Regions from separate parts of the Faecalibacterium sp. Marseille-Q0746 genome, predicted to be linked through region 3. Evidence: a T-box and tRNA genes for the amino acid it is inferred to sense, from the RefSeq annotation. Region 3 holds a T-box; the other regions hold tRNA genes.
The links. The T-box of region 3 lies ahead of pheS (phenylalanine--tRNA ligase subunit alpha). A T-box ahead of a tRNA ligase gene usually reads a tRNA of that ligase, here a tRNA-Phe.

Region 1 (10,734 bases), 110 kb from region 3:
TAAAGACCGTTTCATGCAGCAGGTAGCCGCCAGCCGCGGCAGTGTGCTCCTGCACCTGGCCAATGGCGAGACCTGTGACCTGAAAAAGGACAGCGCCGCCACCGAGCTGTTCCAGATGATGGACGCTCCCTCCAAGGGCTTTGACATCTCTGTCACCGACCCTGCTGATGTCACCGGCTTTCTGCACTACATGCTTGAGGCCGGCCGCAGAGAGCGCGCCGCCTGCTGACCCTTCGACATTCTCCTTTTTTCGCATATTACAGCAATGTAAAACGCCCGCTCCGGGGTCAGAAGCCGGAGCGGGCGTTTTACGTTTGTTCTGTTACAGGATGCACCGGCTGATGGCCCGTGCCACCGCCAGCAGCTCATCCTGCCCGATGAAGCCGAACTTTGCCTCGTGCTCATCCGCAAAGCAGACCGTCAGCTCCGAGGTCTGCAGCGGGTCACCGAAGCCTGCCGTCTTGATGCCGTAATGCAGGATCTTGCGGTAGGGCAGCACAAAGATCTCCTGCCGGGTACCGGTCATCCCCTGCATATCCACCATAAAAATGCGGTGGGTGGTGAACACAGCCTGATCGCGCACGGTCTTGTAAGCGCCCACGATCTGCTCACCGTCCAGCAGCAGCTCCTGCACATTTTTGCAGATCTCCTTTTCCTTGATGCGGATGAGGTTCTGCATCGGTTTGTCCCGAAATTCCATAACACACTCCCCTTTCGGCTTGTCCGGATGTTTGGTCAGCCCCATTGTAGCATCTCAGGCGGCAGTTGACAAGCCTTTGCGCTCCCTCTCGCCTTTTTGTTCCGGATGTGCTATACTGGGCAGGAACATCACAATCACCCGGGAAATGAGGTTTTGACCCATGGAGATCATCATCCATCAGGCAATTTTGCATGTGCTGGACACCACGCTGGACGCGCCGGTGCTCAGCGGCGGCGGCATGGAGCTGACTGCCGAAAAGACCGCCTACTTACAGAATCATATCGAAAAGCTGCTGGCCAGCGATGAGATCCGCCAGTGCCGCCCCCTGCCGGATTCGGCTTTCCGGAACGAGCTGGAACACAATCAGGATTTCATTGATCTGTCCTGCCGCATTGCGGGGGTGCTGTTCGATTACATGCACGCCCACACCACCATCCCCGGGGCGGACCTGGCCGTGGTGGATTTCACCCGGGACGGCGCGCCCTGGCTGGGCATCCTCAAGCTGAACTATAAAAACGGCTACACCCACTACACCGAGACCGTGGAAGGTGCCCCGGTCAACTCCATCATCCAGCAGCGGGCCTGCCTGCCCACCCAGAGCGGCAAGGTGGAGGAGGGTGCGCTTGTCAACCTGACGGACTACTCCATGCGCCTGCTGGAAAAGAAATACGACATCGACGGCCATAAGGAGTTCTACCTCTCCTCTGTTGTGTTCCAGTATACCCAGGCCGAGCCCGAGAAAAAGAAGCTGCAGGCCATTCAGGAGGCCGCCGCACAGGCTGTGAAGGATGCCTATGAGGACGAGCCTCATGCCGACGCGCAGGTAGCCATGCTCATTGCCAACCAGGCTGCCGACAACGACAATCAGGTATCGGTGGAACAGGTGCGCCAGCAGCTGGCCGAGGAATACCCGCTGGCCGCGGTGCCCTTTGATGACTATGTGGAGAAGAGCGAGGTGCTGGAAGAGGCAGCCGCCCCTGTCACCGTGACCCCTGCCCGCATCCGCCGGATGGAGAGCCGGAGCATCCGCACCGCCAACGGCATCGAGGTCAAGATCCCCACCGAGCTGCTGAACTCCGATTCCGAGCTGGAGTTCCTCCACGATCCGGACGGCAGCGTTTCCCTGCTCATCAAAAATGTGATCCTGTAAGCCGCCGCAGATGGCGTTTTCCCTCTCTGCGCGCTGGTACTCACCGCCCTGATGTAACAGATCACCAAAACAGCCTCAGCCCTTGGGAGATCGGGCTGAGGCTGTTTTTTCGTCCGTATGATCAGCGGTTTTTGCGCTTGTTCCGGTACATATCCCGGTCGGCAGCATGGTAGACTGCGGTATAATCAAAAGGGCCTTCTGTCACAGTGTGGTATCCAAAGGCAACATCCAGCTTGAGGCGGTCGTCGCTCTGGCGGGCCAGCTCCCCGTGCAGCCTCTCGATCAGCTGTTCGGCCTCTTCTGCAGAGAAGTGGCTGCAGGCAATGAGGAATTCATCGCCGCCCATCCGCAGGGCCACGCTCTCAGGCGGCAGGTTTTCCCGGATCACCCGGCCCACCCGCTTGAGCAGCAGGTCGCCGTACTCGTGGCCGTAGGCATCATTCACACGCTTCAGGTAATTGCAGTCGCCCATAATGATCGTGATGGGCATGATGGCTCCCTTCAGCTGCTCGGCACCCTTTACCTTCAGGTAGTTGCGGTTATACAGACCGGTCAGTTCATCGTGGATGGCCCAGTTCTCGGCCTGTTTTTCCAGCCGCACCCGCTCCGTGATATCACCAATAAGCCCCACGATGCCGATGATCTTTCCCTCCAGCACAACGGGGTTCTTTTTGATCTGATAGTATGCCGTCCCATCCTCCCGGGGCACCTCGGTGATAAAGCTGGTTCCCTTGCCGGTGGCAAGCACCTTCTGGTCCTGCTCATAATAAAAGCGGGCCTGTTCCTCGCTGCTCCAGATCTCCAGATCTGTCTTGCCCAGCACATCCTCTTCCTGCCCTTCTCCGTAGGGGAAGAAAGTCCTAACGTCCGAAATAAAAAGATAACGGCATTCCGTATCCTTGAAAAAGAGGTTCGCCGGTGTACTGCGCAGAAAGGTCATCACTTCTTCGTAGCCGAGCGCATCGCTCCACTGCATCCTGTGGCCCCTCCTTTCCATTTCTCTTTTTTATTATTTTACCATATTCTATTATACGAGCGATGCACCTGTTTTGCAAGTGTTAATTGTGCTCCCTCGACGATCCGGAAGCGGACAACTCCACCCCCGGTGCAGACAGAAAAGGCCGCTGACCCATCTCAGGTCAGCGGCCTTTCTGTCTGCGTTTATTCGGCTGCGTTCAGCTGCGCCTTGTGGTATTGCAGGGTGTACAGCTGGTAGTAGCGGCCATGCCGGGCCAGCAGCTGCTGGTGGGTGCCCTGCTCCAGAATTTTACCGTGGGACAGCACGATGATGTTGTCCGCATGCTGGATGGTGGACAGCCGGTGGGCCACAATGAGCATGGTGCCCACGGTACGCATCTTTTCCAGCGAATCCTGAATCAGCAGCTCGGTCTCGGTGTCGATGTTGGCAGTAGCTTCGTCCAGGATCATCACGCTGGGCTTATGGATGATGGTGCGGGCAAAGCTGAGCAGCTGCCGCTGCCCGGCGGAGAAGTTGTTGCCGCGCTCACGCACCTCTTCGTCCAGCCCGTGGTCCAGCTTGTTGATGAACTTGTCGGCGTTGACGTAGCGGCAGACCTCCATGATCTCGCTGTCGGGGATACCCTCTTCCCGCAGAACGATGTTGGAACGGATGGTACCCGAGAACAGGAACACATCCTGCAGCATCTGGCCGAAGTGCCTGCGCAGGGAGGAGATCTTGATCTTGCGGATGTCGATACCGTCGATCAGGATCTGGCCCTTCTGGAACTCGTAGTTCCGGCAGATCAGGGAGAGGATGGTGCTCTTGCCGGAGCCGGTGGAACCCACAAAGGCCACCGTCTGGCGGGCATCCACATGGAAGGAAACGCCCTGCAGCACCCACTCGCCGGGAACGTAGCTGAACCACACGTCCCGGAACTCGATCTCGCCCTTCACCTCGTCCAGCTCAATGGCATCGGGGGCATCCTGCATCTTGGGCTGGATGTCCATGATGGAGAACACCTTTTCTGCCGATGCCAGCGCCGACTGCAGCCAGTTGAACTGTTCGGCCAGGTTCTGGATGGGGGTGAAGAACTTGGAGATGTACATATAAAAGGTGACGATGGTACCGCTGGAAATGGTCTGACCCAGAAAGCTGACGTTGTTCAGGTGACCCATGCCGCCCAGATAGAACAGGCACAGGATCGAGCTGACATAGAGCATATACACCAGCGGACGGAACACGCTGAACACGAAGATCTGCTCCTGATTGGCCCGGGCCAGCTTCTGGCTCTTTTGGCGGAAGTCCTCCATCTTTTCGTCCTCCCGGCCAAAGATCTGGGTGACCTTGATGCCGGACAGGTTTTCTGACAGATAGGTATTGATATCGGTGGTCGCGTTCTTGAGCTTGCGGTTGGCGCGGCGGGAGAACTTGCGGAAGATGACCGTGAAGATCACGATGAAGGGCACAAAGCAGAGCACCATCAACGTCAGCTCGTAGTTCAGGCAGAGCATGGCCACCAGAATGCCCAGAATGACAAAGCTGTTCTTGGTCAGCTGGACCAAGAGGTTGGTGAACATCATGGAGATGGCGTTGGTATCGTTGGTCACTCGGGTGACCAGCTTGCCCACCGGGATCTCGTTGAGCTGCTCGTGTGCCAAAGATTCAATGTGGCTGAACAGATCCTCGCGCAGATCGGAGATGATGCGCTGGCCCACCCGCTGCAAAATCACGGCCTGCAGGTAAGTGCTGCCCATAGAGAACACCAGCACGCCTGCATACACTGACACGCCCAGGAAGAGGGCGCGGAGTTCAAACTCCCCGGCCACCAGCTCCTCGATGCGGCCCACGATGAGGGGTGAAATGATATCGTAGGCAATGGAGAAGAGCATCAGCACGCCCACAATGAGGAATTTGCTCAGGTAGGGCCGGGCATAGCGGGCAAGGCGGCGCATGATCTCGCCGTCCTCCATGTTGCGCTCAAAGCCCATGGCGGTCTTTTTGTCCTTGACGGCGGCATAGGCTGCCACCAGCAGGGCGGTGATCACGCCGATGACAGCGCCCACCAGAACCAATGGATTCAGATGCATCATGCGTTTTCGCCTCCCTTCGTCTCATCCTCCAGCCGCTGCAGATCGACCATCCGGCGGTACTCCGGGCAGGAAGCATACAGCTGATCGTGGGGCCCGACGGCTTCCACCCGGCCCTCGTTGAGGAATACGATCTTATCCAGCCGCTCCACCGTGGAAATGCGGTGGGCAATGAGCAGGGTGGTCTTGCCTGCCCGGCTGTTCTTGAGGTTGTCCAGAATGATCTTCTCGGTGCTGGTATCCACCGCCGAGACGGAGTCATCCAGGATCAGGATGGGCGCGTCCTTGAGCAGGGCGCGGGCGATAGAGATGCGCTGCTTCTGACCACCGGACACCGTCACGCCGCGCTCGCCCAGAACGGTCTCGTAGCCGTCCTTGAAATCCACGATATTATCCCGCACATCGGCCATGCTTGCCGCCCGCTCGATGTCCTCGGGGGTGGCATCGTCCACACCAAAGGCAATGTTGTGGGCGATGGTGTCCGAGAACAGGAAATTATCCTGCGGAACGTAGGCACAGGCATTGCGCACCGAGTGGATGGAGAGGCTGTTCACATCCCTGCCGTCCACGAACAGGGTTCCGTCCGGCACATTATAGGTGCGCAGCAGCAGGTCCACTAGGGCGGTCTTGCCCGCACCGGTCTTGCCCACGATGCCCACGCTCTCGCCGGGCGCAATGGTAAAGGAGATATCCCGCAGCACATCGTACTCGCCGTCCGGGTAGCGGAAGTTCAGGTGGCGGAACTCGATGCCGCCTTTGGGGTCGGTCAGGTCGGCCACGCCGGGGCGGTCGGCCACATCGATGGGGGCATCCAGCAGCTCAGTGATGCGGTTCAGGGAGGCCCTGCCGCGGCTGGTCTTTTCGATCAGCATGGACACAGCCATGATGGGCCAGACGATGGCCTCAAAGTAGCCGATATACTCCACCAGCTGGCCGGCGTTGAATCGACCCTGATAGACCAGATAGCCGCCGTAACCCAGAATGATGCAGATCACGGACTCCACGAACAGGGTCACCAGCACCTCCAGCAGGGTGGCGATCTTCGTGTAGGTCACGTTGATCTCCTCGTTTTCCTTGTTCAGCTTCCGGAAGGCCTGCAGTTCCTTGTACTCCTTGACAAAGGCCTTGATGACCGCAATGCCGGAAAAGTTCTCCTGCGCGAAATCGGAAAGACCGGAGAAGGCCTGCTGCCGCTCCTCCCAGCGCCGGGTCATCACCTTGCTCATCTGGGTGCCGATGGCAAACATGATCAGCGCCGGGATCAGGGCCAGCAGGGTCAGCCGCACATCCATGGTCCACATCTTATAAAGGGCCAGCAGACCCAGGGTCAGCGCGTCGAAGAACATCAGCACGCCGTCGCCGAAGCACTCCTGAATGGTGTCCAGGTCGTTGGTGTACAGGCTCATCAGGTTGCCGACCTTGTTCACCTGATAGTACTGCTGGGACAGCCTGCGGCTGTGGTCGAACATCCGCTCCCGCAGGTCTGCCGCGACCCGCACCGCCGAGCCGAAGAAACAGATGCGCCACAAAAAGCGTCCAATGACCATCAGCACCACGATCCAGATCATGGGCAGGCAGATGTGCTGCAGCAGCACTTCCTTGGTAAAGGGCAGCGTCTCACCGTTCACCACCACCTGGCCAAGGTTCACCCCGTTGATGACCAGCCGGTAGAGCTGCGGGATCAAAAGCTGGATGTAATCCACCGTCAGCAGGGCGGCAAGGCCCAGCAGCAGTACGGGAGCATGCTTGAGGTAATACCGGTTGATGTACTTGCCGAATATCACTGCGTTTTTCCCTCCTTTTCCAATTCCAAAAAAGCTTTCAACGTACAAAAAAGCCGCTGCATCACACGACGAATCATGTTTTGCAGTGGCTTGTTTTGTCTGGAGCGGCCGACGAGGCTCGAACTCGCTACCTCCACCTTGGCAAGGTGGCGCTCTACCAGATGAGCTACGGCCGCATATAAAGTGCCTCCGATCGGAATCGAACCAATGACACGGGGATTTTCAGTCCCCTGCTCTACCGACTGAGCTACAGAGGCATATAAGCTGCTTCCAGAGAAGCAGCAGCGACCCGGATCGGGCTCGAACCGACGACCCCCAGCGTGACAGGCTGGTGCTCTAACCAACTGAGCTACCGGGCCACATGGTGGAAGTTAACGGGCTCGAACCGCTGACCCTCTGCTTGTAAGGCAGATGCTCTCCCAGCTGAGCTAAACTTCCACAAAATGGAGCGGCCGACGAGGCTCGAACTCGCTACCTCCACCTTGGCAAGGTGGCGCTCTACCAGATGAGCTACGGCCGCACATTTCATGTGGTCTGCCGGGGTTTCGCTCCCGGCGACGTTGGTTATTATACCGCACGGCGGGGGCTTTGTCAATCATAAATTTTCAATTTCTGCAAGTTTTCTGGTTTTACACCAAATAACATCAAAAAATGAAGGCCGAGGTTATCCCCGGCCTTCGCGTCCAGCTTCAAGAAATCATTTTCCAAGACACACTTCTGGGCCTCTGCCGCAAATAAAATCGGCAGATATCCTTTACTATTACTGCTTGGTCAGAATATAAGTTCCATTCACAGGTCTCGTTGCATCAGACATATTGATATCAGTCAGAACATAAGATTTGCCATCTTCGACTGTTCCGTTGGCGTATGTTCTTTGTGGGCAATGATCCGGAAAAACATAAATTCCAACTGTCATCGGATTGCTCCAGAAAGAGTCAAACGTGTCTTCACTGGAGTACTCTGCATATCTTGTTTTTTCAAAAACGATCTCTATCCCGTAATAATCCGATTTCCAATCTTCATATACCACAGAGACCGGAACCGGCGTTAATGTATCATATCCTCTGGAAATCATTCTAGAACTCCAGCCATATTGTGGCATTCGGAACTGCGCTTGATATTTCACATACGCTGTATCACCTTCAATATGGTCGATCACAAATTTGTAGGAATCTTCTCCATTCGAAGCGACCCAGGTTCCGCACAAATCATCTGTGATCTGAACCTTTACATCATCTTCATTTTTCCCGACCAGTTCCCATCCATCCAAAGTATACTGATAAAAAAGCTGGTAGTCTCTAGTCGCACTCATATACTGTGTATCCGAACAAAGCTGTACATCTACCGTTATGTCCTGTTCTAGCGCATTGCTATATCCACAATATCCTGGCGTCAGATAGTATCGCACATTTTCCTTTTCCTGCAAAAGTTGCGCTACATCAGAATCCACAATACCTTGCGACAGTGATTCTTTCGGTAATACGGTTGTGTCCATTTCCTGCACACTGGTTACATCCCAGTCGCCATTCTGGCGACTGCCCACAACGGCATACGCCACTTCATAGGCAGAATCCGCATTTTCTGCCCGGACTTCTACGGTCACGCTCTCTGTTTTATAATTGCTGTCGTAGTTTCGGTCTTTTACAGAAAAATCTTTGAGTTCCAAACCGTATTCGCCGTAATTTCCATCCTCGTTCTGGATTGCCGTTTTTAGCAGATCATTCGGCATTTGTTTCGAACCGCTGCAAGATGTGCAAAAGCACAAAGCAATCAGCATCATGCTGATTTGTATAATTTTAAGCTTTTTCATAAATTTCCCCTCACTGTTTATAATAAGTGATATATTCGCCGTTATTGTCCACTACAATTTTATTTCCATTGATCGTGCATTTGAAGCTCGCCCATACCGCATTACCCCAATAAAAATAGAGCGTTCCATTTTTATATTCATAGGTGCAGGTAAAACTTCCGATATCGCAATATCCGTTTTCAAAAACAAATTCTTCCGGGAGCATATAAATGTATTGCGTAGATTGATCCGTCTTGTATCTGCCTGAAAGCTTTGTTTCAGATTTTTTCCATGCCATAAGCCCCACCATCAGCACCAGCACAGCCGCCACAGCCACAATGATTTTCTTTTTTCGTTCCATAATATCTCTCCTTTGTTTGAGTTCATCGGACATCTGCCCGTTTTTTTTTTCATTCTATCACACATTCGCAGCTCAATCAATATCATTTGATATTATTTTTGATATTTATAGAACATTGAACTGACAATCATTCCTGTGTATCCTTAACTCAAGGATAATACTTTTTGATAGCAAGGGAGTGACGATTTTGAAAAATTCCGCAATAGAACGTCAGGCACTTTCCTTGCAAGTAGGCCAGCGGATCCGCTCCATTCGCAAACAGCGCGGTCTGAGTCTCGAAGCATTAGCACTGAAATGTGATATGAATGCCGCCTTTTTGGGGCATATTGAACGTGGCCTGCGCTGCCCCACCCTTTATACTTTGGAACGCATCAGCACCGGCCTTGAAATCAACATTGTAGAATTATTTCTCGATAATAGTGTCGCACTTTCAAACGCTGTTGCTGTTCAGCACTTTTCCGATGCCATCGCTTCCCTTTCGCCATCACAGATTCAACAGATTCTGAGTATCGTTGACCATTCCATTGCTCTTACAAAAGCGTCTGAATCCTGACTTTTTTGATGAAAGCAAACCTCCATGTACAGCCGCAAAACTGCACATGGAGGTTTGCTTTCGTTTCTTTGTACAGGTAGATACCATTCTTTGTTTCAGCTTTGCGGCGGCAGACACAAAGAAAATTCGGTTGCTTTCCCTTCTTAAAGAGGTTATAATAAACTTGTCAAAAAGTTGCACAAAAACACGTCTGCTGTGCCGCGCGGGCGGGCAGACGTGTTTTTGTGCCGAGATTTTGCCAGAAAAAAGGAGCAACCGCAATGTACAAGATCACTGAAAAGGTCACGCTGAACCCCACCGTGACAAAGATGGTCATTGAAGCCCCGCTCATTGCCAAAAAGGCAAAGCCGGGCCAGTTTATCATTGTGCGCCCGTTTGAGGACAGCGAGCGCATCCCCCTGACCGTGGCCGGTTACGACCGTGAAAAGGGCACTGTGGATATCATTTTCCAGATCGTGGGCGGCACCACCATGGAGCTGAACAGCCTGAATGCAGGCGACAGCGTCCATGACTTTGTGGGCCCCCTGGGCCGCGCCACCGAGACCGAGGGCCTGAAAAAGGTCTGTGTTGTCGGCGGCGGCGTGGGCTGCGCCATCGCCCTGCCCATTGCCAAGGAGCTGCACGACCAGGGCTGCACCGTCCACAGCGTCATCGGCTTCCGCAATAAGGATCTGCTCATCCTCGAGGACGAGTTCAACGCCTGCAGTGACGAGCTGCGCATTATGACCGATGACGGCAGCTACGGCACCAAGGGTGTGGTCACCGCCGCTCTGGATGAGCTGGTGGCCGCCGGCAACCAGTATGATCTGGTCATCACCATCGGCCCGCTGATTATGATGAAATTCGTCGTCAAGACCTGCCAGAAGCACGGGCTGAAGAGCATCGTCTCCATGAACCCCATTATGATCGACGGCACTGGCATGTGCGGCGGCTGCCGCCTGACCGTGGGCGGCGAGACCAAGTTTGCCTGCGTGGACGGCCCCGACTTTGACGGTGACCTCGTCGATTTCGACGAAGCCATGGCCCGCGGCACCATGTACCGCCCCTTTGAGGCAAAGGCCCGCGAGAAGGCCTGCAATCTGTTCAAGACTGAGGAGGCAAAGTAAGATGGCTTTCAATATGGATCCCAAAAAGTGCCCCATGCCCACCCAGGACCCCAACGTCCGCAACAAGAACTTTGAGGAAGTTGCACTGGGCTATACCGAAGAGATGGCCGTGAACGAGGCAAAGCGCTGCATCCACTGCAAGAATAAGCCCTGCCAGACCGGCTGCCCCGTGGGCATCGATATCCCCGAGTTCATCGGTCATGTGGCCGAGGGCGACTTTGAAGCCGCCTATCAGGTCATTGC
Region 2 (10,734 bases), on a different contig from region 3:
GGTGACCTTGAGGAAGTTGGTGGAGTCCTCAGCGGTGTAGATGCCGGTGGGCCAGCGCTCGTTCAGGCCGTGGTTCAGGTTCCGCAGGAAGGTAACAGCGCCCTCGTTCACGCCGCGGTTGGGGTCGCCCTGCCAATAAAGGGCGCGGGAGATGGCATCCATCCGGATGCCGTCGCAGTGGTAGACATCCATCCAGAGGGCAGCGGCGCTGTTCAGGAAGCTGCACACCTCCCGGCGGTAATAGTTGAAGTTGCAGGTGCCCCACTCGCTGTGGCCCACATCGCTGTCGTACTCGTAGAGGTGGGTGCCGTCAAAGTTGGCGAGCGCGTCGCCGTTGGCGGCAAAGTGGACGGGCACAAAGTCCATGATGACACCAATGCCCATCCGGTGGCAGGCGTTGACAAAGGCTGCAAAGTCGGCGGGGTCGCCGTAGCGGCTGGTGACAGAGAAGTAACCGGTGGTCTGGTAGCCCCAGCTGCCGTCAAAGGGATGTTCTGCCAGCGGCAGCAGCTCCACATGGGTGAAGCGGTGATCCAGCAGCCAGGGGATCAGCTCCCGGGCCAGCTCCCGGTAATTGTACCAGCCGTCTGAGCCGTCCTCGCGGGTGGCGTTGGGCTTGTGCTTCCAGCTGCCTGCATGGAGCTCGTAGATGTTCAGGGGCAGGTTGCGGCACTTGTCCCGCCGCTCCATCCAGCTGGAATCGTCAAAGGCAAAGTCCATCCGGGCCAGCCTGCTGGCCGTGCCGGGCCGCAGCTCAGTGGAAAAGGCGTAGGGGTCAGCCCGCATCACGGTGCTGCCATCCTTGCCGTGGATGCGGTATTTGTACAGCTCTCCCTCGGCAAGGCCGGGCACAAAGCCGCTCCACACGCCGGTGTCGGCTTTCTGCATGGGAACGCCCGGCCCCCAGCCGTCAAAGCCGCCGCAGATCTCCACAGCCACAGCCCCCGGGGCCCACACGGCAAACCGCCAGCCCTCCTGCCCAAAGTCATCCCGGCAGGGGTGCGCGCCCAGCACACGGTAGGCATCAAAGCATTCGCCCGCAAAGAACGAGCGGTCGATGGTGGGAAAGTTCATGCAGATTTCTCCTTTTCTCAACGGGATACACCCGGTCATATTTACCAATAATTTTTGATCAAAATCGTCACACTTGCTGATTTTAACGGAGACTATGTAGAGAATTTATCAAACATCCACACAATTGGCGGAGTTTGTGGTATACTGAGCCTGCCGCTGCTGGGCGGCAGAAGAAATGATATGGGAGAGAGTAACTATGGCATGGTATGATACCGCAGTTTTTTATCACATTTATCCGCTGGGCCTGTGCGGCTGTGCGCACGAAAACGACGGCCAACCCACACCGGGCGCGTTCGCAAAGCTGAACGCCTGGGCCGAGCACGCCTCCAAAGACCTGGGCTGCACGGCCATTTATATCGGCCCGCTGTTCGAGAGCGGCTCCCACGGCTATGATACCATCGATTATCGCCGGGTGGACCGCCGCCTGGGCACCAACGAGGATTTCAGGAAGTTCGTGGCCAACTGCCACGCCCGGGGCCAGAAGGTCATTGTGGACGGTGTGTTCAACCATGTGGGTCGGGACTTCTTTGCCTTCAAAGACCTGCAGGCCAACCGCGAGAACGCCCGCTATAAGGACTGGTTCTGCGATGTGAACTTCTGGGGCAACAACGAGTACAACGACGGCTTTTCTTATGGCAACTGGGGCGGCTTCAACCTGCTGGTCAAGCTGAACCAGCGCAACCCCGAGGTGCAGAACTACCATTATGACACCATCCGCTTCTGGGTCGATGCATTCGACATTGACGGCATCCGGCTGGATGCAGCGGATGTGCTGGACTTCGACTTTATGAAGGGCCTGCGCCGCCTTGCCAACGAGGTCAAGCCTGAGTTCTGGCTGATGGGCGAGGTCATCCACGGCGATTACAGCCGCTGGGCCAACCCTGAAATGCTCCATTCCGTTACCAACTATGAGCTGCACAAGGGCCTGTGGAGCGGCCACAACGACCACAACTATTTTGAGATCGCACACACCATGCGCCGTCTGCAGGGGCTCTGCCACGACACCCGGCTTTATACCTTCTCGGACAACCACGATGTGGAGCGCCTGCCCAATAAACTGCGGAACAAGGCGCACATCCGGCACATTGCAATTCTAGTATACACGCTTTGGGGCATTCCGTCCATCTATTACGGCTCCGAATTTGGCATCGAGGGCAAAAAGGAGTGGGGCAGTGACTGGCCCCTGCGCCCCTGCCTGGAGCTGGACAAATTCCGGGATGACCTGACCACCAACCCCGTCACCAGTGTGTACGCCGCATTGGGCAGGCTGAAGGCCGAATACCCGGCCCTGAGCTGGGGCGAGGTGAAGGAGCTCCAGCTGACCACTCAGTGCTATGCCTTTGCCCGGGTGCTGGATGGAAAAGCCCTCGTGGCCGTATTCAACAACGGCGACGGCCCGGCTGAGATGGAATTCCAGCTGCCGGTGGAGGCCAACGCTGCAACGGACCTGCTGGCCGATACCGTGGGCGCTGAGAATGTGATGGTCAGCCTTGCATCTGGCCGGATGAAGGTCCAGCTGCCCTCCAATTACGCCACGGTCCTGCGTCTGGATTGACAGGACACCTGTCATGCACTATTATAATAGGGAAAAATGCTGACAGGGGGAACAACAATGAACGCAGCACAGCGCCGGGAAAAGATCTTGCAACAGCTTCATGGGGCCAGCGCACCCATCAGTGCCAGTGCACTGGCCGCAAAGCTGGGGGTCAGCCGCCAGATCGTGGTGGGGGACGTGGCCCTTCTGCGGGCAGGCGGGGCCGAAATCGAGGCCACCCCGCGCGGGTATCAGTTCCACCCGACCCCCGGCGGCTACACCGGCATCCTGGCCTGTGTGCACAAGACCGCCGATGAGATGCGCACCGAGCTTTACACGGTGGTGGATCAGGGAGGCGTGGTGGTCGATGTGGCGGTGGAAAACCCGCTTTACGGCGAACTGCGGGGCAACCTGAACCTCGCCAGCCGATACGATGTGGACACCTTTATCACTCAGGCAGCCAATACCCCGGAGTGCCTGCTCAGCCGGATGACCGGCGGCGTACATCTGCACACCCTTCGCTGCCCGGATGAAGAAACATTCCAGAGGATCGAAGCCGCGCTGAGAGAGAAAGGGATTCTCTATTGATATTGTAAGAAAACTCGAACAAACTGTCTATCCCCGAAAAACGAAAAGCGTTGGATATCCAACGAAACAATGAAAGTGGTGGATTATTTTGGACATCCGCATTGAAAAGACTGACCGCGCCATCGAAAAGGCATTCATGGAGCTGCGTGCCCGCCAGCCGCTGGAGAAGATCAGGATCAAAGACCTGTGCACACTGGCCAAGGTGAACAAATCCACCTTTTATGCCCACTATGAGGATATCTATGAGCTGTCCAGCCGGTTGGAGAACAAGCTCATCCATGTCATTCTGGACAGTGTGCCCAATGTGGGGCTTACCGCTGCACACACAGAGCAGCTGACCCGTGAACTGTTCCATGCCTTTGTTCAGAACCAGGAGGCGGTGAACATCCTTTTCTCCGGGGCAAGGCAGGGGATCTTTGCCAACTGCATTGAAAAGGGTCTGCGAGACCGTCTGGCGGCCAAAGACCCCACCTTTGCAGCGGACCCCGACCGGGGCATCCTGCTTTCCTTCTGCGTGCAGGGCTGCTTCTATGCCTTTGCCAACAACAGCGGCCAGATGGACGTGGAACATCTGGTCGATCTGCTGGCTGTGATCGCCAAAGCGGCGCAAAGCCTGAACCGATGACAGAATCGTAATAATGAGAAAGGCTCCTGCTTTTGCAGGAGCCTTTCTCATTTAAAATACATGGAAACCGGTTCTTTTTATTGTTTTAATTCATGGCTCCAGCCTTTGTGAACATCTGTTCGACCTGCGCGGCGAGCAGGCTGTGCTCCGGCGCTTCCAGCAGGGGGTCTGCGGCCAGCAGAGCGGCGGCCTCGGCCTGCGCGGCGTGAAGGGTGCGGGTGTCATTCATCAGGTCGGCGATCTGCAGGGTGGGCAGGCCGTGCTGGCGACTGCCGAAAAAGTCGCCGGGGCCGCGGGTCTCAAGGTCGAACTGCGCCACGGCAAAGCCGTCCGAGGTGGAGCAGAGGAACTTGAGCCGCTTCTGGACGCTCTCGGCGGTGTTGTCGCTGACAAGGAAGCACCAGCTCTCGGCGGCACCCCGGCCCACGCGGCCCCGCAGCTGGTGCAGGGCACTCAGGCCGTAGCGCTCGGCATTCTCGATGACCATGACGGTGGCGTTGGGAACATCCACGCCCACCTCGATGACAGTGGTGGATACCAGTGCGTCCAGCCGGCCGGCTTTGAAATCGTCCATTACAGCGGCTTTCTCCTTTGGCTTGAGCTTACCGTGCATCAGGCCGACCCGGCGGTCGGGGAGAAGGGCTTTGGCAATGTCCTCGTAGTAACTCTTCACGGCGTTCAGCCCGCCGTCCGGCGTGTCCTCGATGGCGGGGCAGACGATATATACCTGCCGTCCGGCTCCGATCTCCCGGTCAAGAAAGCCGTAGAGATCCCGCCGCTTTTTTCCGGTGATGCACCGGGTCTTGACGGGCTTGCGGCCCGGGGGCAGCTCATCGAGAATGGAAATGTCCAGATCACCGTAGATCAGCAGGCCCAATGTGCGTGGAATGGGCGTGGCGCTCATCACCAGCAGATGGGGGTTCGCGGCCTTTTCGGCCAGCATTCCGCGCTGGCGCACGCCGAAGCGATGCTGCTCGTCCACCACAGCCAGACCCAGCCGGGCAAACTCCACGCCCTCGCTCAGGATGGCGTGGGTGCCCACCACAAGGTCGGCTTCGTCACTGCGGATGGCAGCCAGCGTGGTGCGGCGGGCGGCGGCCTTCATGCCGCCGGTCAGCAGGGCCACACGCATCCCGAAGGGGGCCAGCATCCGGTTCAGATTCTCTGCGTGCTGGGCGGCAAGGATCTCGGTGGGGGCCAGCAGGGCCGCCTGATATCCGCTGCGGATGCAGGCCCAGATGGCGGCGGCGGCAACCAGCGTTTTGCCGCTGCCCACATCGCCCTGCAAAAGGCGGTTCATGGAGGTGCTGCCGGACAGATCGGTCAGAATTTCGTCTACGGCCCGGCGCTGGGCACCGGTGGGGGAGAAGGGGAGCGATGCCCAGAAGGGGGACGGGTCGAGCCGCTGCATGGGTGCACCGGTGGAGGCGCTGCCCCGGTTCTTCATTCGTCCAATGCCCAACTGGAGCACCAGCAGCTCCTCGTAGATGAGCCGCCGCCGGGCTGCAAAAGCCTCCTCCTCCGTGGCAGGGCAGTGGATGGCCCGCACGGCATCGGCCTTGGAGAGCAGGCGGTATTTTTTCAGCATCTCCTCTGGCAGCGGGTCGGGCAGGAGTTCCGCATGGGGGAGCAGCTGCCGGATGCATTTTGCAATCACGGTGCTGGAAAGCCCCTCGGTCTGGGGGTAAACGGCCTCGAAGGGAGCGGCGGTGATCTGTGCCGCCGTGCGCACCTGCGGGTTGACCATCTGACGGCGAAGCATCCCGCCGGTCACGATGCCCTCAAAATAGTATTCCTGCCCCAGCTCCAGCTTCTGGGTGGCATAGGGATTGTTGAACCAGGTGATCTCCAGGCTGGAAACATCATCCCCGGCGGTGATGCGCTCCATCCGCCGCCCGCCCGGCAGGATGCGCCCGGCAGGTTTGGCGAACACCTCGGCCTTCACCACGCACTCGGTGTCTGGCGGGGCCTCGGCAATGGAGTAGGGACGGGAAAAATCGATGTACCGCCGGGGATAGTGGCAGAGCAGATCGGCCAGTGTCACGATGCCCAGTTTCTCAAACCGCTCGGCGGTCTTGGGCCCCACGCCCTTGAGGTAGCGCACCGGCGTGTCCGGGGTCAGGGTGGTGTGATGTTCAGCGGGCATGGCAGGCCCTCCTTTCCGCAAAAATAGTATCCCCATTGTAACACGGGAACGGGGAAAAATCTGCCTTACAAAATTCGCTTTTGAAGATCCTCAACAGAAGGCAGCTGCTTTTCAAACTCTTCCGGCAGGCAGCTTGTGATACGGTATGCGCTGACTCCGATGGGTTTGCTCATATCTTTAAGGGAGTACTCTGCAACCAGATCGTTCTTGCTTTTGCAGAGAAGAAGGCCGATGGAAGGGTGATCCTGCTCTTTTTTCAGTAATCCATCTACCGCAGAAAGATAGAAATTGAGCTGTCCGGCATACTCTGGTTTGAATTCACCGGTTTTCAATTCGATCACAACATAACAGCGCAGGCTCAGATTATAAAACAGCAGGTCGATATAAAAATCATCACCGCCGACATTCAGATGATATTGGTTGCCCAGAAAAGCAAAGCCAGTGCCCAGCTCCAGCAAAAGTTTGGTGACATCTTTGACAAGAGCCTGCTCGATATCCCGCTCAAGCATATTTTCTTTCAAAGGGATAAAATCAAAGAGATAGGGGTCTTTCATCGTTTGCAAGGCAAGCTCACTTTGCGAGGCGGGCAGACGAGCTTCAAAATTTGTGATTTTTGATGCAATGGCCTGACGTTGATATAATCCGCTCTCGATCTGATGAATCAAAACGTTCCGAGACCAACCGTTTTCAATAACTTTTTCAGCGTACCATAGGCGTTCTTCTGGTGAGGAAAGCTTATCCAGGAGAACGGTATTGTGTCCCCACGGAATTTGTGCAACAGGCTGTTGCACAAATTCCTCGTCAGGGTAAGCAAGTGCAAATTTTGCCATATACTTCAAGTTCCGAACGGAATAACCGGAAGCGTCCGGAAAAGCAAGTTTGATATCGGCAGAAAGGCTTTCAATGAATTTGCTGCCCCAGGTCTTATGTGCATTGATCGTATTGCCGATCGTATGATAGAGAAGCAGAAGCTCCCGGTTGACACTGACAGATGCGCGATACTGCGCCGCGCGAATTTCCTGCTTGATGGATTCAACGGTATTCAGATATTCGCTGGAATTCAAGAGCACTTTGCCGGCCCCCTTCGCAAAAATAGTATCCCCATTGTAACACGGGAACGAGGAAAAGAAAAGCAAAACAAAAAATCCCGGAAGCCGCAGCTTCCGGGAACTTTTGGAGGTGACGACCAGATTTGAACTGGTGGATGAGGGTTTTGCAGACCCTTGCCTTACCACTTGGCCACGTCACCATATTTGGAGTGAATATTTCCACTCCATTTGGAGCGGCCGACGAGGCTCGAACTCGCTACCTCCACCTTGGCAAGGTGGCGCTCTACCAGATGAGCTACGGCCGCATATTGGTGCATTTACCCTTGCACCACAGGGAAAGACGACCCGGATCGGGCTCGAACCGACGACCCCCAGCGTGACAGGCTGGTGCTCTAACCAACTGAGCTACCGGGCCATATCCGGAGTGATTATTACCACTCCGTTATGGAGCGGCCGACGAGGCTCGAACTCGCTACCTCCACCTTGGCAAGGTGGCGCTCTACCAGATGAGCTACGGCCGCATATCAGAGGAACAGGAGTAATTCTTGTTCTTCTGAAAGGTGGTGCCTCCGATCGGAATCGAACCAATGACACGGGGATTTTCAGTCCCCTGCTCTACCGACTGAGCTACAGAGGCGCACCGGACGATGATTATTATACCTGAAATTTTGATTTTGTAAAGGGGTAAATTCAAAATTTTTGAAAAAAACTGAAACTTTTTTCGTTTTATGCGTTTCAACGCGCAAAATAAGAATGACTTTCTGGGCTTTTTTCTGCCGAATCAGGAGGACAAGAAATCTGCCCGAAGAAATTGACAAGTAATACAACCTATGGTTTAATAAAAGAAAAGAACACCGACGCTTTTGCTCTTTACACATCGCTTATACTTATTATAAGGGAAAGAGCAAAGGCGTTTTGATTTGACGACCTGCTCATTACAAGAGAACAGGCCCGGAGGACAGCATGGCAAGAAAACAGGAATATGGCAACGAAAGCATTACTTCGCTGAAGGGTGCCGACCGTGTGCGCAAGCGCCCGGCCGTCATCTTTGGCTCAGACGGCGTGGAGGGCTGCGCCCACTCTATTTTTGAGATCGTCTCCAACTCCATCGATGAAGCCCGCGATGGCCACGGCGATACCATCAATGTGACCCGCTGCAAGGACGGCAGCGTGATCGTGGAGGACTTTGGCCGCGGTATGCCCGTGGACTGGAACAACGGCGAGGGCCGCTACAACTGGGAGCTGCTGTTCTGTGAGATGTACGCGGGCGGCAAATACGGTGAGGGCGAGGATAACTACGAGTTCAGCCTGGGCCTGAATGGCCTGGGCCTGTGTGCCACCCAGTACGCTTCTGCCTGGATGACCGCCGATATCTACCGCGACGGCTTTCATTACCACCTCGACTTCAAAAAGGGTGAGAACGTGGGCGGCCTGCAGAAGGAACCCTACAAGGGTCGCCGTACCGGCAGCATCATCCACTGGAAGCCCGACGATGAGGTGTTTACGGACATTGACGTGCCCGGCAGCTACTATAAGGATGTGCTGCGCCGTCAGGCCGTGGTCAACGCGGGCCTGACCCTGAACTTTACGGACGAAAAGGAGAAGGACCCCGCCACCGGCAAGCCCTGGAAGGAGAGCTGGTGCTACCAGAACGGCATCGCCGACTATGTGCAGGAGGTGGCAGGAGAGGATACCCTGACCCCGGTGTTCAGCTGCGAAAGCGAGGCCTCCGGCCGTGACCGTGAGGATCAGCCGGATTATAAAGTGCGGATGAGCGCTGCCTTCTGCTTCTCCAATAAGGTGCAGCTGCTGGAATACTATCACAACTCCTCCTGGCTGGAACACGGCGGCAGCCCCGAGCACGCCGTCCGCACGGCTTTTGTCTACCAGATCAACAAATACCTGAAGGACAAGAACCTCTATAAGAAGGGCGAGAGCGCCATCAGCTTCCAGGATGTGCAGGACTGCCTGGTCTACGTCTCGTCCAGCTTCTCCACCCGTACCAGCTACGAAAACCAGACCAAGAAGGCCATTACGAACAAGTTCGTCTCGCAGGCCATGACTGATTTCCTCAAGCACTATCTGGAGGTCTACTTCCTTGAAAAGCCGGAGGAGGCCCAGAAGATCTGCCAGCAGGTGCTGGTGAACAAGCAGAGCCGTGAGCACGCCGAAAAGACCCGCCAGAGCATCAAAAAGACGCTCTCCACCCAGATCGATCTGGCCAACCGGGTGCAGAAGTTCGTGGACTGCCGCACCAAGGATGCTTCCCGCCGGGAGCTCTACATTGTGGAGGGCGATTCCGCTATGGGCGCGGTCAAGCAGAGCCGCGACAGTGAATATCAGGCCATCATGCCCATCCGCGGCAAGATCCTGAACTGCCTGAAGGCCGATTACGCCCGCATCTTCAAGTCCGATGTCATCGTGGACCTTATCAAGGTCATGGGCTGCGGCGTGGAACTGGGCGGCAAGCATAACAAGGAACTTGCCACCTTCAACATCGATAACCTGCGCTACAATAAGATCGTCATCTGTACCGATGCTGACGTGGACGGCTACCAGATCCGCACGCTGGTGCTGACCATGCTCTACCGGCTGACCCCCACTCTGATCAACGAGGGCTATGTCTATATCGCGGAATCGCCGCTGTATGAGATCACCACAAAGGATCACACCTATTTTGCCTACACCGAGCCGGAAAAGGCAGCTTTCCTGAAGGAGATCGGCGACAAAAAGTATACCATCCAGCGCTCCAAAGGTCTGGGCGAAAATGACCCCGAGATGATGTGGCTGACCACCATGAACCCCGAGAGCCGCCGCCTGATCAAGGTGCTGCCCACGGACGTGGAGGAAACGGCCCGGGTGTTTGACCTGCTGCTGGGAGATAACCTTGCCGGACGCAAAGAACATATTGCACAGCACGGCGCGGAATATCTGGATGATCTGGATGTGAGCTGACGAGATAAACCCCTCCGTCAATGCTTTGCATTGCCACCTCCCCTAGTAGGGGAGGCCCTGGCGTTGCGGAACGCCCTGCGAGTTCCCCTCTATGCCAAGGGCCCCACTATTAGGGGAGCTGTCGAGCGTATGCGAGACTGAGGGGTTGGATCCGGGATATAGATGCTGATATAGAGGAGCAAAAATGGCAAAACGAACAACCAAAAAAACGACCAGGCCTGTCCGCCCGCAGCTGGGCGACGGCGTTGAGATCCTGAACGCGGGCAGTGTGCTGGAAGATCCCATCACCAGCACGCTGGAGACCAACTATATGCCCTACGCGATGAGCGTCATCGTTTCCCGCGCCCTGCCCGAGATCGATGGCTTCAAGCCCGCCCACCGCAAGCTGCTGTACACCATGTACGGGATGGGTCTGCTGAAGGGTGCCCGCACCAAGTCGGCCAACATCGTGGGCAGCACCATGCACCTGAATCCCCACGGTGATGCCGCCATCTACGATACCATGGTGCGCATGGGCCGGGGCAACGAGAGCCTGCTGGTGCCCTTTGTGGACAGCAAGGGCAACTTCGGCAAGGCGTACAGCCGGGATATGTCCTGCGCCGCTGCCCGTTATACCGAGGCCAAGCTCGAGGGTGTCTGCGAGGAACTGTTCCGGGATATCGATAAGGAGACCGTGGACTTTGTGCCCAACTACGACGGAACCACCACCGAGCCGACCCTGCTGCCCGTGACCTTCCCCACCATTCTGGCCAACAATACCCTG
Region 3 (10,734 bases):
GGGAAGCTCTCCACATCCTCACGGTAGAGAGGAGCAGACACATCCCAGCTGCCATCGGCCTGCACATCCACCGTAAACTCCAGGCGCTGCAGGATATCGATCATGGTCTGCTCGGGCACAGTGATGCCCAGCACACCGCAGATCTTGGCAGGGGTGGTCACGATGTGCTTGCGCTCCAGCGGGCGGCCATCGGTCAGGTCATACTCGAGGGTGGTGATATCGCCGCAGTCCAGCTCCTGGATCAGGTGCAGGGCACGAGCCAGGCCCAGCTCGGGAGAGTTGCGGTCCACACCCTTTTCATAGCGGGCAGAGGAATCACTGTTCTGGCCCAGGGCACGGCTGGTCTTGCGGACGCAGTCACGGGCGAAGGTGGCGCACTCGAATAGCAGGCTGGTGGTGTTCTCATCCATGCCGGAGTTGGCACCGCCCATGATGCCGGCCAGAGCCACAGGCTTCTCGGCATCACAGATGACCAGATTGTTGGGGTTCAGGGTGAACTCCTTTTCATCGAGGGTCACGATCTTCTCACCCTCGTGGGCACGGCGCACATCAATGGTGCGGCCGGCGACCTTGTTCAGGTCAAAGGCGTGCATGGGCTGGCCCATTTCCAGCAGGGTGTGGTTGGTGATATCCACCACATTGCTGATGGAGCGCAGGCCGCACAGGGCCAGATGGCGCTTCATCCAGCGGGGAGATTCGCCCATGCGGATGTTGCGGACGTAGTGCGCCATATAGCGGGGGCACAGGTCAGGGGCCTCCACCTGGACGTTGATGGGAGCATCCGGCTCGCAGACAGCCTTGTAATCCATGGCGGGCATGTGCAGGGGCTTGCCCAGAATGGCAGCGACCTCGCGGGCAATGCCCAGCACGGACTGGCAGTCCGGGCGGTTTGCGGTGATGGAGATATCGAAGATATAGTCATCCAGACCGACAACGGGTGCGATGTCGGTGCCGGGAACGGAATCCTCGGGCAGGATGAGCAGACCATAGACCTCAGAGCCCGGGAACAGGTCATCGTTCAGGCCCAGCTCCTCGCCGGAGCAGAGCATACCGTTGGACTCCACGCCCTGCATCTTGCGGGCCTTGATCTTGATGCCGCCGGGCAGGGTGGAGCCATCCAGAGCGGCGGGAACACAGTCGCCCAGCTTCATATTGGCGGCACCGGTGCTGATGCGGATGTCGTGACCGTAGTCACCGCAGTCCACCACACACTTGGTCAGGTGGGTGCCCTCCTGCTTTTCCATCTCCACAATCTTGCCAACGACCACCTTGCTGATGCCTGCATCCAGCGGGATCAGCTCTTCCACTTCAAAGCCGCAGGAGAACAGCTTCTCCTCCAGCTCCTGAGCGGTAACGTCGATATCAACGAATTCTTTTAACCAACTGAAAGGTACTTTCATTGTCTGTTCTCTCCCCTCTTATTCATGGAACTGCTTGAGGAACTGCAGGTTGTTCTCGAACATCAGGCCGATGTTGTTGATGCCGTACTTCAGCATGGCGATGCGCTCGATGCCAATGCCGAAGGCGAAGCCGGAATATTCATCCGGGTCAATGTTGCAGTTCTCCAGCACCTTGCGGTTGACAACACCGCCGCCCAGAACTTCGATCCAGCCGGTGTGCTTGCACAGGGGGCAGCCCTTGCCGCCGCACTCAAAGCAGCTGACATCGACCTCCACACTGGGCTCGGTGAAGGGGAAGTAAGAGGGACGCAGGCGGGTGCGGGTGTCCTTGCCGAACAGCTTCTGCACAAAAGTGTTCAGCGCGCCCTGCAGGTCGCCCAGGGTGATACCCTTATCCACGACCAGACCTTCCATCTGGTGGAACATGGGGCTGTGGGTGGCATCGGAATCGGAACGGAACACACGGCCGGGGATCAGCACCTTGATGGGCGGCTTCTGGCTGTCCATGGTGCGGATCTGGCCACCGGAGGTCTGGGTGCGGAGCAGGAACTCGTCGGACAGGTAGAAGGTATCCTGCATATCGCGGGCGGGGTGATCCTTGGGCACGTTCAGGCGGGTGAAGTTGTGGTCGTCGTCCTCGATCTCAGGTGCATCGGCCACGGCAAAGCCCATGCCGGAGAACACGTCGATGATCTGGTTGGTGACCAGCGTCAGGGGGTGCAGACCACCCACCGTGCGGGTCTTGGCGGGCAGGGTGATGTCCACGGTCTCAGCGGCGTTGCGGGCGGCCAGCTCGGCCTCCTTCACCTTGGCGGCGGCGGCATCGTAGTCTGCCTGCACCTTCTGCTTGAGCTCGTTGATGATCTTGCCCATGGCGGGGCGCTCTTCGGGCGCGACAGAGCGCAGATTCTTCATCAGCGCGGGGATCTTGCCGTTTTTGCTCAGATATTCCTGCCAGAACGAGGCCAGCGTCTCCTTGGAAGAGACCTGACCGAGGCTCTCTGCGGCCTGTTTGGCCAGCTCGTCGATCATTGCTTGCATGGAAATTCTCTCCTTCTCAGTTCGTGTTTTCAAAGCGGGGCAGCAAAAAAGGCCCCGTCCCCTGCCGGGCCATTTCTGGCCGGACAAAAGGGACGAAGCCTTTGCAAATCCAATGCTCCGCGGTACCACCCGGTTTCCGCCCTGCACAAAGAAGGGCGGCTCTCAAACGCCGTAACGGGGCGCGCCGTCCTGCCCTAATAGAAGCCGTTCGGGCAGGCCGCTCAGGAGCGAACTTCGGCACACACCCACGCGGAAGCCCTTTCAGCCGGTGAAGCTTCTCTCTTTGCTGTGGAACTGCATGCGTACTCTCTCCGTCGCTGCGTTTTCAAGATATTCAGGTTTCATAACCGGATATCATCTTACCACACTTTGGGCCTGTTTGCAAGCCGGGGCGGCACTTTTTCCCTGAATTTTACGGTTTTGCTTGTGTTTTGGCCGAAAGTATGGTATTGTAAGCGTAACGTTTTACTGAAAGGAGGGTACACCCAGATGGGTTGGAATGGCTGCATCTTTTTCAAAAAAGGTCAGATTTAATACGTTCCGGCTCGAAGTGTACCCTTTTATTGGAAACAAAACCTCTCAGTCTGCGCTTTGGCGCAGCCAGCTCCTCTCGTAGGGGAGCTAAATCGAGGAAACCTTTCAGCAAGACGTGGAGCATGATTTTCAGCGCCGCGCAGCTTTGCTGTTGGGCGCTTTTGTTTTGCCTGAACCCCTCAGACTCGCTTCGCTCGTCAGCTCCCCTAGTAGGGGAGCCTCTGGCGAAACCGGAAATTCTGCACGGATTGCCAAGGCCTCCACTATTAGGGGAGGTGGCAATGCGTCAGCATTGACGGAGGGGTTTGGTCACAGCAAACTTTCGTTAGCAAGGGTACACTTTCTATTTTGAAATTTCACAACGACAAATAGAAAGGGTGTTCCCCATGAACCATAAACGTAAGCTCAATTTGAAAAAGCAGCTTGCCTGCATTTACACTACCGATCTCTTCTCCGGCCTGCGCATCACGGATGCGGTATGGGTGGCGCTGCTGGCGGCCCGAGGCTTCTCCCTGTGGGAGATCGGCCTGGCCGAAAGCGTGTTCCATGTTGTCAGCCTGCTGTGTGAAGTGCCCAGCGGCATGGCGGCAGACCTGCTGGGCCGGAAAAAGACCCTCGTGTCCGGCGGCGTGTGCATGGTCCTGCAAAGCCTGCTGATGGCCTTTGCGTCAGACCTGTTCACCATCTGTTTTGCCATGGGGCTGAACGCGCTGGCCATGACCATGTTCTCCGGCACCTCCACGGCGCTGCTCTACGACAGCCTGAAGCAGGAAGGCTGCGAAGAAGAATACATTCAGGTCTCTGCCAACGGCTCTCAGATCTCCATGCTGGCCAACGCCATAGGCTCCATGGCCAGCATCCTGAACCAGTTTCTCGGCTACGTGGGCTTTTATCTGCTGAACGCCGCCTTTGAGGGTGCTTCCGCCCTTGCCAATATGCTGCTTGCGGAGCCCATCGTCACTGAATCACAGGCCAGCCGGGAAAAGCACCCGCTGCACGCTCTGCCCGAACAGTTCCGCCAGCTGGTGCGGGACAGCCTGCATGTCCTGCGCACCTGCCCAATGGCGGTGAAACTTATCGCATCCAGCGCCCTCATCAGCGTGCCCAGTTACCTGACCAAAATGTTTTTGCAGCAGCGGCTCGTTGAGCTGGGCTGGCCCACGGAGCTGCTCTTCCTTCCCCTGCTGCTGGGCGGTCTGGCCTGCGTGGCGGGCACCGAGATCGGCCGCCGGGTGAGCTGCCGCTCCATGCGGCAGCTCTACACGGCCTGTGCCCTGCTCTGCGGTGTGGGCACTCTGCTGGTGGGTACTGCGCCCGCCTGGGGCGGCATCCTGGGCATGATGCTGGTGCAGGGTGTGCTGGAGGTCTATCTGCTCCACGAGAGCCAGAAGCTGAACGATGCCATCCCCAGTGACCAGCGAGCCACCCTCATCAGCGTGGACGGCATGGCCTACAGCCTGCTGATGATCCCTGCAAGTCCTCTGGTGGGTGCCGTCGGCGATGCCTTCGGGCAGGCCGGTGCAGGCCTTGCCCTGCTGGGCGGGGTCATCGTGCTGAGCGGCGCGGCGCTCTTGGGGAAAAAGCCGCAGGAATTCTGATACAGCAAAAAGCGGATGCGTTCCGGTGGGAGCGCATCCGCTTTGTTATTTTGCTCAGAACCGCCGCCAGGTGTCCGGCATAAAGAACACCAGCATGGGGAAGATCTCCAGACGGCCCGCCAGCATGTCAAAAATCATAACCAGCTTGGCGGGATTGGAGTAGCTGCCAAAGTTCATCATGGGGCCCACCTGGGCAAGGCCCGGGCCGATGTTGTTCAACGTGGCGGCAATGGCGGTGAAGTTGGTCACCATGTCAAAGTCATCCAGACTGATGAGGAAGAAGGATGCCGCAAAGATGAAGATGTAGGCGGCCACATAGACATTGGTGGCGCGAATGGTCTCATGGTTGACCACCTTGCCGTCCATCCGGACGGGGGCAACCACCTGCGGGTGAAGGGCCTGCTTGAGCTCCTTGCCCACAGTCTTGCCCATCAGCAGGAGGCGGCTGACCTTCATGCCGCCGCCGGTGCTGCCCGCGCAGGCACCCACAAACATCAGCATGACAAGGATCTCCTTGGAGAGGGTGGGCCACAGGTCAAAATCACAGCTGGAAAAACCTGTGGTGGTAATAATGGAGCCCACCTGGAAGGCGGCGTGGCGCAGGGCCTCGCCCAAGCCGTTGTACATGCTGTAAATGTTGGCCGTGATGATGACCACAGCCACACCGATGATCACAAAGTAGGCGCGCACCTCCTCGCTGGCGGCAGCGCGGCGGAAGCGGCGCATCAGCAGCAGGAAATAGGCGTTGAAGTTCACGCCAAACAGGATCATAAAGATGGTCACGACCCACTGGACATAGGGCGACATGCTGGCAAAACTGTCATTGCGGAAGCCGAAGCCGCCGGTGCCCGCTGTACCAAAGGAGGTCAGCAGAGACTCAAACACCGGCATCCCGCCGAACAACAGGAACACGAACTCGATGACAGTCAGGCCAAAATAAATGCCATAGAGGATCTTTGCCGTGGACTGCACCTTGGGCACCAGCTTATCCACCTGGGGGCCGGGGCTTTCGGCTTTCATCAGGTTGACATGGGAGCCGCCGGTCAGGGGCAGCAGGGAGAGCAGGAACACCAGAACGCCCATGCCGCCGATCCAGTGGGTGAAGCTGCGCCAGAACAGGATGCCCCTGGGCAGGTCCTCCACAGCGGGCAGGATGCTGGCACCGGTGGTGGTGAAGCCGGAAACGGTCTCAAACATGGCATCCACCGGGTTGGGGATGCTGCCCGTAAGCACAAAGGGCACCGCGCCCACCACACTGATGAGCAGCCAGCAGAGCGCCGTGGTGGCAAAGCCCTCCCGCATATAGAAGATCTGGCTCTTGGGCTTGATGCGGTGGAGCAGAGCGCCCGCCACCGCAGAAAGTGCTGCCGTGAACAGGAACACGCCCAGCACCATCCACTCACCGTAGATCAGGCTGGCCATGGCAGGCAGCAGGAGCAGCGCGGCTTCGCAATAGAGGATGTAGCTCAGCAGCCGCAGAACGATCGCATAATTCATGCCGCGCCTCCGTTAATCTTCCACGATGTCCCGCAGGTCATGCAGGCCGTGCTCCAGCGTGACCACGATGACGTTGTCGCCCACCTGGATCTCATCGCCGCCGCGCGGGATCTTGATCTCGTTGCCGCGGGTGATGCAGCAGAGCAGCAGGTTCTTTTTCAGGTGGAGCTGGCTCAGGGGCACACCGGTGGCGCGGCTCTTCTCATGGACCGTGAATTCCAGCGCCTCCACGCGGTCGTCCAGAATGCGGTACAGGGTCTTGATGTTGCTGCCTGCCTCGTTCTGCAAAGCGCGCACATACTGCACGATGTAATCGCAGGTCATGTACTTGGGGTAGACGATGCTGCCCAGATCAAGCCCGGCCAGGATATCGTCAAATTCCAGGCGGTTGATCTTGGTGACCAACTTGCCGTTGGAATGCTTCTTGGCAAACAGGGTCAGCAGAACATTTTCCTCATCGATGTTGGTCAGGGCCACAAAGGCCTCGGTGGAGGTCAGGCCCTCGGAGAGCAGGAACTCGCGGTTGGAGCCGTCCTCACACAGGATCTGTGCCTCGGGCAGGGCCTGGGCCAGCACATCGCAGCGGGCAGGGTCCCGCTCCACGATCCGCACCCGGACATGGTTTTCCAGCAGCTCCTGGCTCAGGTAGAAGGCAATGGCACCGCCGCCCACGATGAGGGCATTGCGCACCGGGCGCACGGCCAGATGGATGCGCTGGAAGAACTCGTGGGCCTTTTCCTGCGTTGCAAGAAAAGTGACCTGATCACCGGTCTGGAGCACAAAATTACCGTTGGGGATGATGACCCCGCCGTTGCGCTCCACGGCACAGACCAGGATATCGCTCTTGAGCCGGGTGGGGATCTCCCGGATGGCCACGCCGTCCAGTGCCTGTGCCTCGGTCAGAGTAAACTTGATCAGCCGCACCCGGCCTTCCGCAAAGGTATCGATCTTGCTGGCACCGGGGAAGCGCAGCAGGTGGGAGATCTCCCGCGCCGCCGCCATCTCCGGGTTGATGATGGCCGAAATGCCGATCTGCTTTTTGATGAAGTCCAGCTCATGGCTGTAGGAGGGGTTGCGCACACGGGCAATGGCGTGGCAATGGCCCGCCTTTTTGGCAAACATGCAGCAGAGCAGGTTCAGCTCGTCCGAGCCGGTGACTGCAATGAACACGTCCGCCTCCTCGATCCCCGCCTCGGACAGCGTTGCGATGGAGGAGCCGTTGCCGGTAATGCCCATCACGTCATAGGATTCGCTGATATGCTCCACACGGGCCTTGTTGGTATCGATGACCGTGACATTGTGGCCTTCCTCGCTGAGCTGACGTGCCAGCGCTGTGCCGACCTTGCCGCAGCCCACCAGAATGATCTTCATAGAAAATGTCCTTTCCGTCCCTCCCGCCTTGCGGGAAGGATGCTTTCTCAGTAGCGCTCCACGCCGTCCTTGGTGACCAGGGCGTAGACCAGCGGGGCCTCCTCGGGCTTTTCCGCACCATAGACCAGACCGCTGCGGTACTCCGCAGCAGCGGCTTCAAACTTATCTGCCGCACCGTAGAAGGTGGCCAGACTTTCGCCCTTGTGCACATAGTCACCGCGCTTTTTGTGCAGGGTGATGCCGGCCGCAAAGTCCAGCGGGTCACCCTTCTTCTGGCGGCCAGCGCCCAGCAGCACACTGGCAGAGCCGATCTTCTCGGCATCGTTGGCCACGATGTAGCCATCTTGCTCGGCCAGCAGCTCAAAGCTGGCTGCGGGCTGCTCAAACAGGCTGTAATCGTCCAGCACACGGGTGTCGCCGCCCTGGGCCGCAAACATCTCCTTGCACTTTGCAAAGGCAGAGCCGTCCGCGATCACAGCCTGTGCCATGGCACGGCACTCCGCCGGGGTACCCTTGCCTGCCAGCACCAGCATATTGGCGGCCAGCTGCAGGCAGACCTCGGTCAGGTCGGCAGGGCCCCTGCCCTTGAGCACATCCATGCTCTCCATGACCTCAAGGCTATTGCCGATGTTACGGCCCAGCGGGGTGTCCATATCGGTGATCATGGCGGCCACCCGGCGGCCATGGTGGGTGCCGATGGCGACCATCAGCTCAGCCAGCTCAATGCTCTGGTCCACGGTCTTCATAAAGGCACCGGTGCCGGTGGTCACATCCAGCAGGATGGCATCGGAGCCGGAGGCCAGCTTCTTGGACATGATGGAAGAGGCGATGAGAGGGATGCAGCTGACCGTGGCGGTCACATCCCGCAGGGCGTACATCTTCTTATCCGCCACGGCAATGCCCTCGCTCTGGCCAATGACCGACAGCCCGATCTTGTTCACCTGGGCAAAGAACTCCTCCTGCGAAAGGGCAGTTCTGGTGCCGGGCACGCTCTCCATCTTGTCAATGGTGCCGCCGGTATGGCCCAGACCACGGCCGCTCATCTTGGCGATCTTTACACCGCAGGCCGCCACCACAGGGGCGATCACAAGGGTGGTCTTATCGCCCACGCCGCCGGTGGAGTGCTTATCCACCTTGATGCCGGGGATGGGGGAAAGATCGACCATCACGCCGCTGTGGGCCATCACGTCCGTCAGCTCGGCTGTTTCTTCGTTGGTCATGCCGCGCAGGTAGACCGCCATCATCCAGGCAGCCATCTGGTAATCGGCCACTTCCCCACTGACAAAGCCGTTGACAATGGCTTCCAACTCTTCCCGGGTGTGGGTACCGCCATCGCGCTTTTTCGCGATCAGATCATAAATACGCATCGCAATTCTCCTGTCTGACAGTATGACTTTCAGTAAATTCCATTATAACAGACTTTTTGACAAAGGCAATCCACATTCCGTCTCCTTTGTCGGGTTTTGAACACCAAGGGCGCAGCTGCCCGGAAAAGCAGCTGCGCCCTTGGAACAAACCTCGCTCAGCGGGAACCCTTGTCGTAAGGGATACCCTCGGCCTTGGGGGCCATGCTGTTTTTGGAGGTAAAGGCCAGAATGATCATGGATGCGATGAACGGCATCATGTTATAGATGTTGCTGGACCAGTGGAGCTGTGCCAGGAAGGTGGAATCCGCAATGTTTGCCAAACTCTTGAACACGGCAAAGAACATGGCGGCGGCACAGATGTTGAAAGGCTTCCACTGACCAAAGATCATAACAGCCAGTGCAAGGAAGCCCGCGCCAGCCACGCCGACCTCAAAGTTCCAGGTCTGCACCGGGGGCACGATATATGCCAGACCGCCGATGGCGCCCAGCGCACCGGAAAGCAGCACACCCGCATAGCGCATCTTGTAGACGTTGATGCCCACAGAATCGGCGGCCTGAGGATGTTCGCCGCAGGCGCGCAGGCGCAGACCGAAGCGGGTCTTGTACAGCACCACATAGCTGATGACGAGCAGCACGATGCCCAGCGGCACAAAGATGCTCAGCTCCAGGCCGCCGATGCTGAACAGGAACGGCTTGTTGGAATAGTTCAGCTTGGCGCTGCCGCTGTCGCTGAAATACTTTGCAATGACCACGGCAATGGCGGTGGCCAGCAGGTTCAGGGCCGTGCCGCCGATGGTCTGGTCCGCTTTCAGGTTGATGGAAGCAAAGGCCAGAAGCAGGCTGTACACAATACCGGCCAGCGCAGCCACCAGGACCGAGATCAGCACCACCAGGAACGGCGACATGTCGGCCGGAAGCATGGTCAGGGTCAGAACACCCGCCACACCGCCGATGACCATGATGCCTTCCAGCGCGATGTTGATGATGCCGGAGTGCTCACTGAACATACCGCCCAGTGCCACCAGCATCAGGACGATGCCATACAGCAGGGTATATTTGATCAAAAGCAGCATCTTACTTGCCCTCCTTCTTCGCGTTGGCCTTTTCCGCCGGGGCAGGCTCTGCGTTCACATTGGTCTTGTCCGCATTCTTGAACAGCAGCTTCTGGATCTTGCCGCGGAACAGCATGGAGAATGCACACAGGTAGATGATGATGCCGCTGATCAGGTCGGCGATCTCCGTGGGATAATACTTGGTGGAAAGGAAGGTGCCGCCCACCGAGATGTGGGAGATGAACAGGGCCGAGAAGATGGTGCCAATGGGGTTGGAGCTTGCCAGCAGGGCAACGGAGATGCCGTTGAAGCCCATGGCGGGCAGGCTGGTGGAGTTCAGGGGGTTCCACTGGCCCACGTTGGACAGGTAGAACAGGCCCGCGCCAAAGCCTGCCAGCGCACCGGCAATGGCCATGGAGAGGATGATGTTCTTCTTTTCGTTGATACCGGCGTAGCGGGCAGCGCTCTTGTTCAGGCCGACCGCCTTCAGCTCATAGCCAAAGGTGGTCTTGTTCAGCACCACCCAGATCAGGATGGCCACCGCAGCGGCCAGGAAGATGGCAATGGTGGTGCTGTTGGTCTGGAACAGCTTGTTCAGGCCGAAGTCCGGGATGACAGACTGGGCGAGATCTGCGTTCTTGCCCAGGTTCAGGGTGCGGGTGTTGCGCACATCGTACATGGGGCCGGTGCCGTTCTGGTAGACCAGCTCATTGACGAGGTACAGGCCGATCCAGTTGAACATGATGGAGGTAATGACCTCGTTGATGTTGAAGTAGGCCTTGAAGAAACCGGGGATGGCACCCCACAGACCGCCCAGAATGGCCGCAGCCAGCAGGCAGACGAACCAGGGCAGCTTGAGCATGATGGCACAGTA

Region 1: it has a tRNA-Phe gene. The T-box ahead of pheS (phenylalanine--tRNA ligase subunit alpha) is inferred to sense a tRNA for this amino acid. The anticodon was not compared.
Region 2: it has a tRNA-Phe gene. The T-box ahead of pheS (phenylalanine--tRNA ligase subunit alpha) is inferred to sense a tRNA for this amino acid. The anticodon was not compared.

Annotation. Positions count from the first base shown of each region.
Region 1 covers NZ_JAFREI010000002.1:249,375-260,108, reverse strand. Annotated here, with positions in the region: gene J3351_RS02510 (hypothetical protein) at 1-229, shown strand, start outside; gene J3351_RS02505 (PH domain-containing protein) at 323-700, opposite strand; gene J3351_RS02500 (nucleoid-associated protein) at 861-1,850, shown strand; gene J3351_RS02495 (GGDEF domain-containing protein) at 1,972-2,826, opposite strand; gene J3351_RS02490 (ABC transporter ATP-binding protein) at 3,012-4,901, opposite strand; gene J3351_RS02485 (ABC transporter ATP-binding protein) at 4,898-6,682, opposite strand; tRNA gene J3351_RS02480 (tRNA-Gly) at 6,783-6,858, opposite strand; tRNA gene J3351_RS02475 (tRNA-Phe) at 6,867-6,939, opposite strand; tRNA gene J3351_RS02470 (tRNA-Asp) at 6,968-7,041, opposite strand; tRNA gene J3351_RS02465 (tRNA-Val) at 7,045-7,120, opposite strand; tRNA gene J3351_RS02460 (tRNA-Gly) at 7,127-7,202, opposite strand; gene J3351_RS02455 (hypothetical protein) at 7,443-8,492, opposite strand; gene J3351_RS02450 (hypothetical protein) at 8,503-8,832, opposite strand; gene J3351_RS02445 (helix-turn-helix domain-containing protein) at 9,020-9,385, shown strand; gene J3351_RS02440 (sulfide/dihydroorotate dehydrogenase-like FAD/NAD-binding protein) at 9,646-10,491, shown strand; gene gltA (NADPH-dependent glutamate synthase) at 10,493-10,734, shown strand, end outside.
Region 2 covers NZ_JAFREI010000005.1:45,128-55,861, reverse strand. Annotated here, with positions in the region: gene glgB (1,4-alpha-glucan branching protein GlgB) at 1-1,074, opposite strand, end outside; gene J3351_RS04395 (alpha-amylase family glycosyl hydrolase) at 1,271-2,629, shown strand; gene J3351_RS04390 (transcription repressor NadR) at 2,687-3,196, shown strand; gene J3351_RS04385 (TetR/AcrR family transcriptional regulator) at 3,285-3,821, shown strand; gene recG (ATP-dependent DNA helicase RecG) at 3,907-5,967, opposite strand; gene J3351_RS04375 (YhcG family protein) at 6,033-7,037, opposite strand; tRNA gene J3351_RS04370 (tRNA-Cys) at 7,142-7,216, opposite strand; tRNA gene J3351_RS04365 (tRNA-Gly) at 7,246-7,321, opposite strand; tRNA gene J3351_RS04360 (tRNA-Asp) at 7,358-7,431, opposite strand; tRNA gene J3351_RS04355 (tRNA-Gly) at 7,462-7,537, opposite strand; tRNA gene J3351_RS04350 (tRNA-Phe) at 7,578-7,653, opposite strand; gene J3351_RS04345 (type IIA DNA topoisomerase subunit B) at 7,980-9,971, shown strand; gene J3351_RS04340 (DNA gyrase subunit A) at 10,156-10,734, shown strand, end outside.
Region 3 covers NZ_JAFREI010000002.1:138,143-148,876, reverse strand. Annotated here, with positions in the region: gene pheT (phenylalanine--tRNA ligase subunit beta) at 1-1,400, opposite strand, end outside; gene pheS (phenylalanine--tRNA ligase subunit alpha) at 1,419-2,441, opposite strand; T-box leader at 2,527-2,768, opposite strand; gene J3351_RS02025 (MFS transporter) at 3,362-4,573, shown strand; gene J3351_RS02020 (TrkH family potassium uptake protein) at 4,628-6,070, opposite strand; gene trkA (Trk system potassium transporter TrkA) at 6,083-7,441, opposite strand; gene J3351_RS02010 (thymidine phosphorylase) at 7,489-8,808, opposite strand; gene J3351_RS02005 (ABC transporter permease) at 8,964-9,881, opposite strand; gene J3351_RS02000 (ABC transporter permease) at 9,883-10,734, opposite strand, start outside.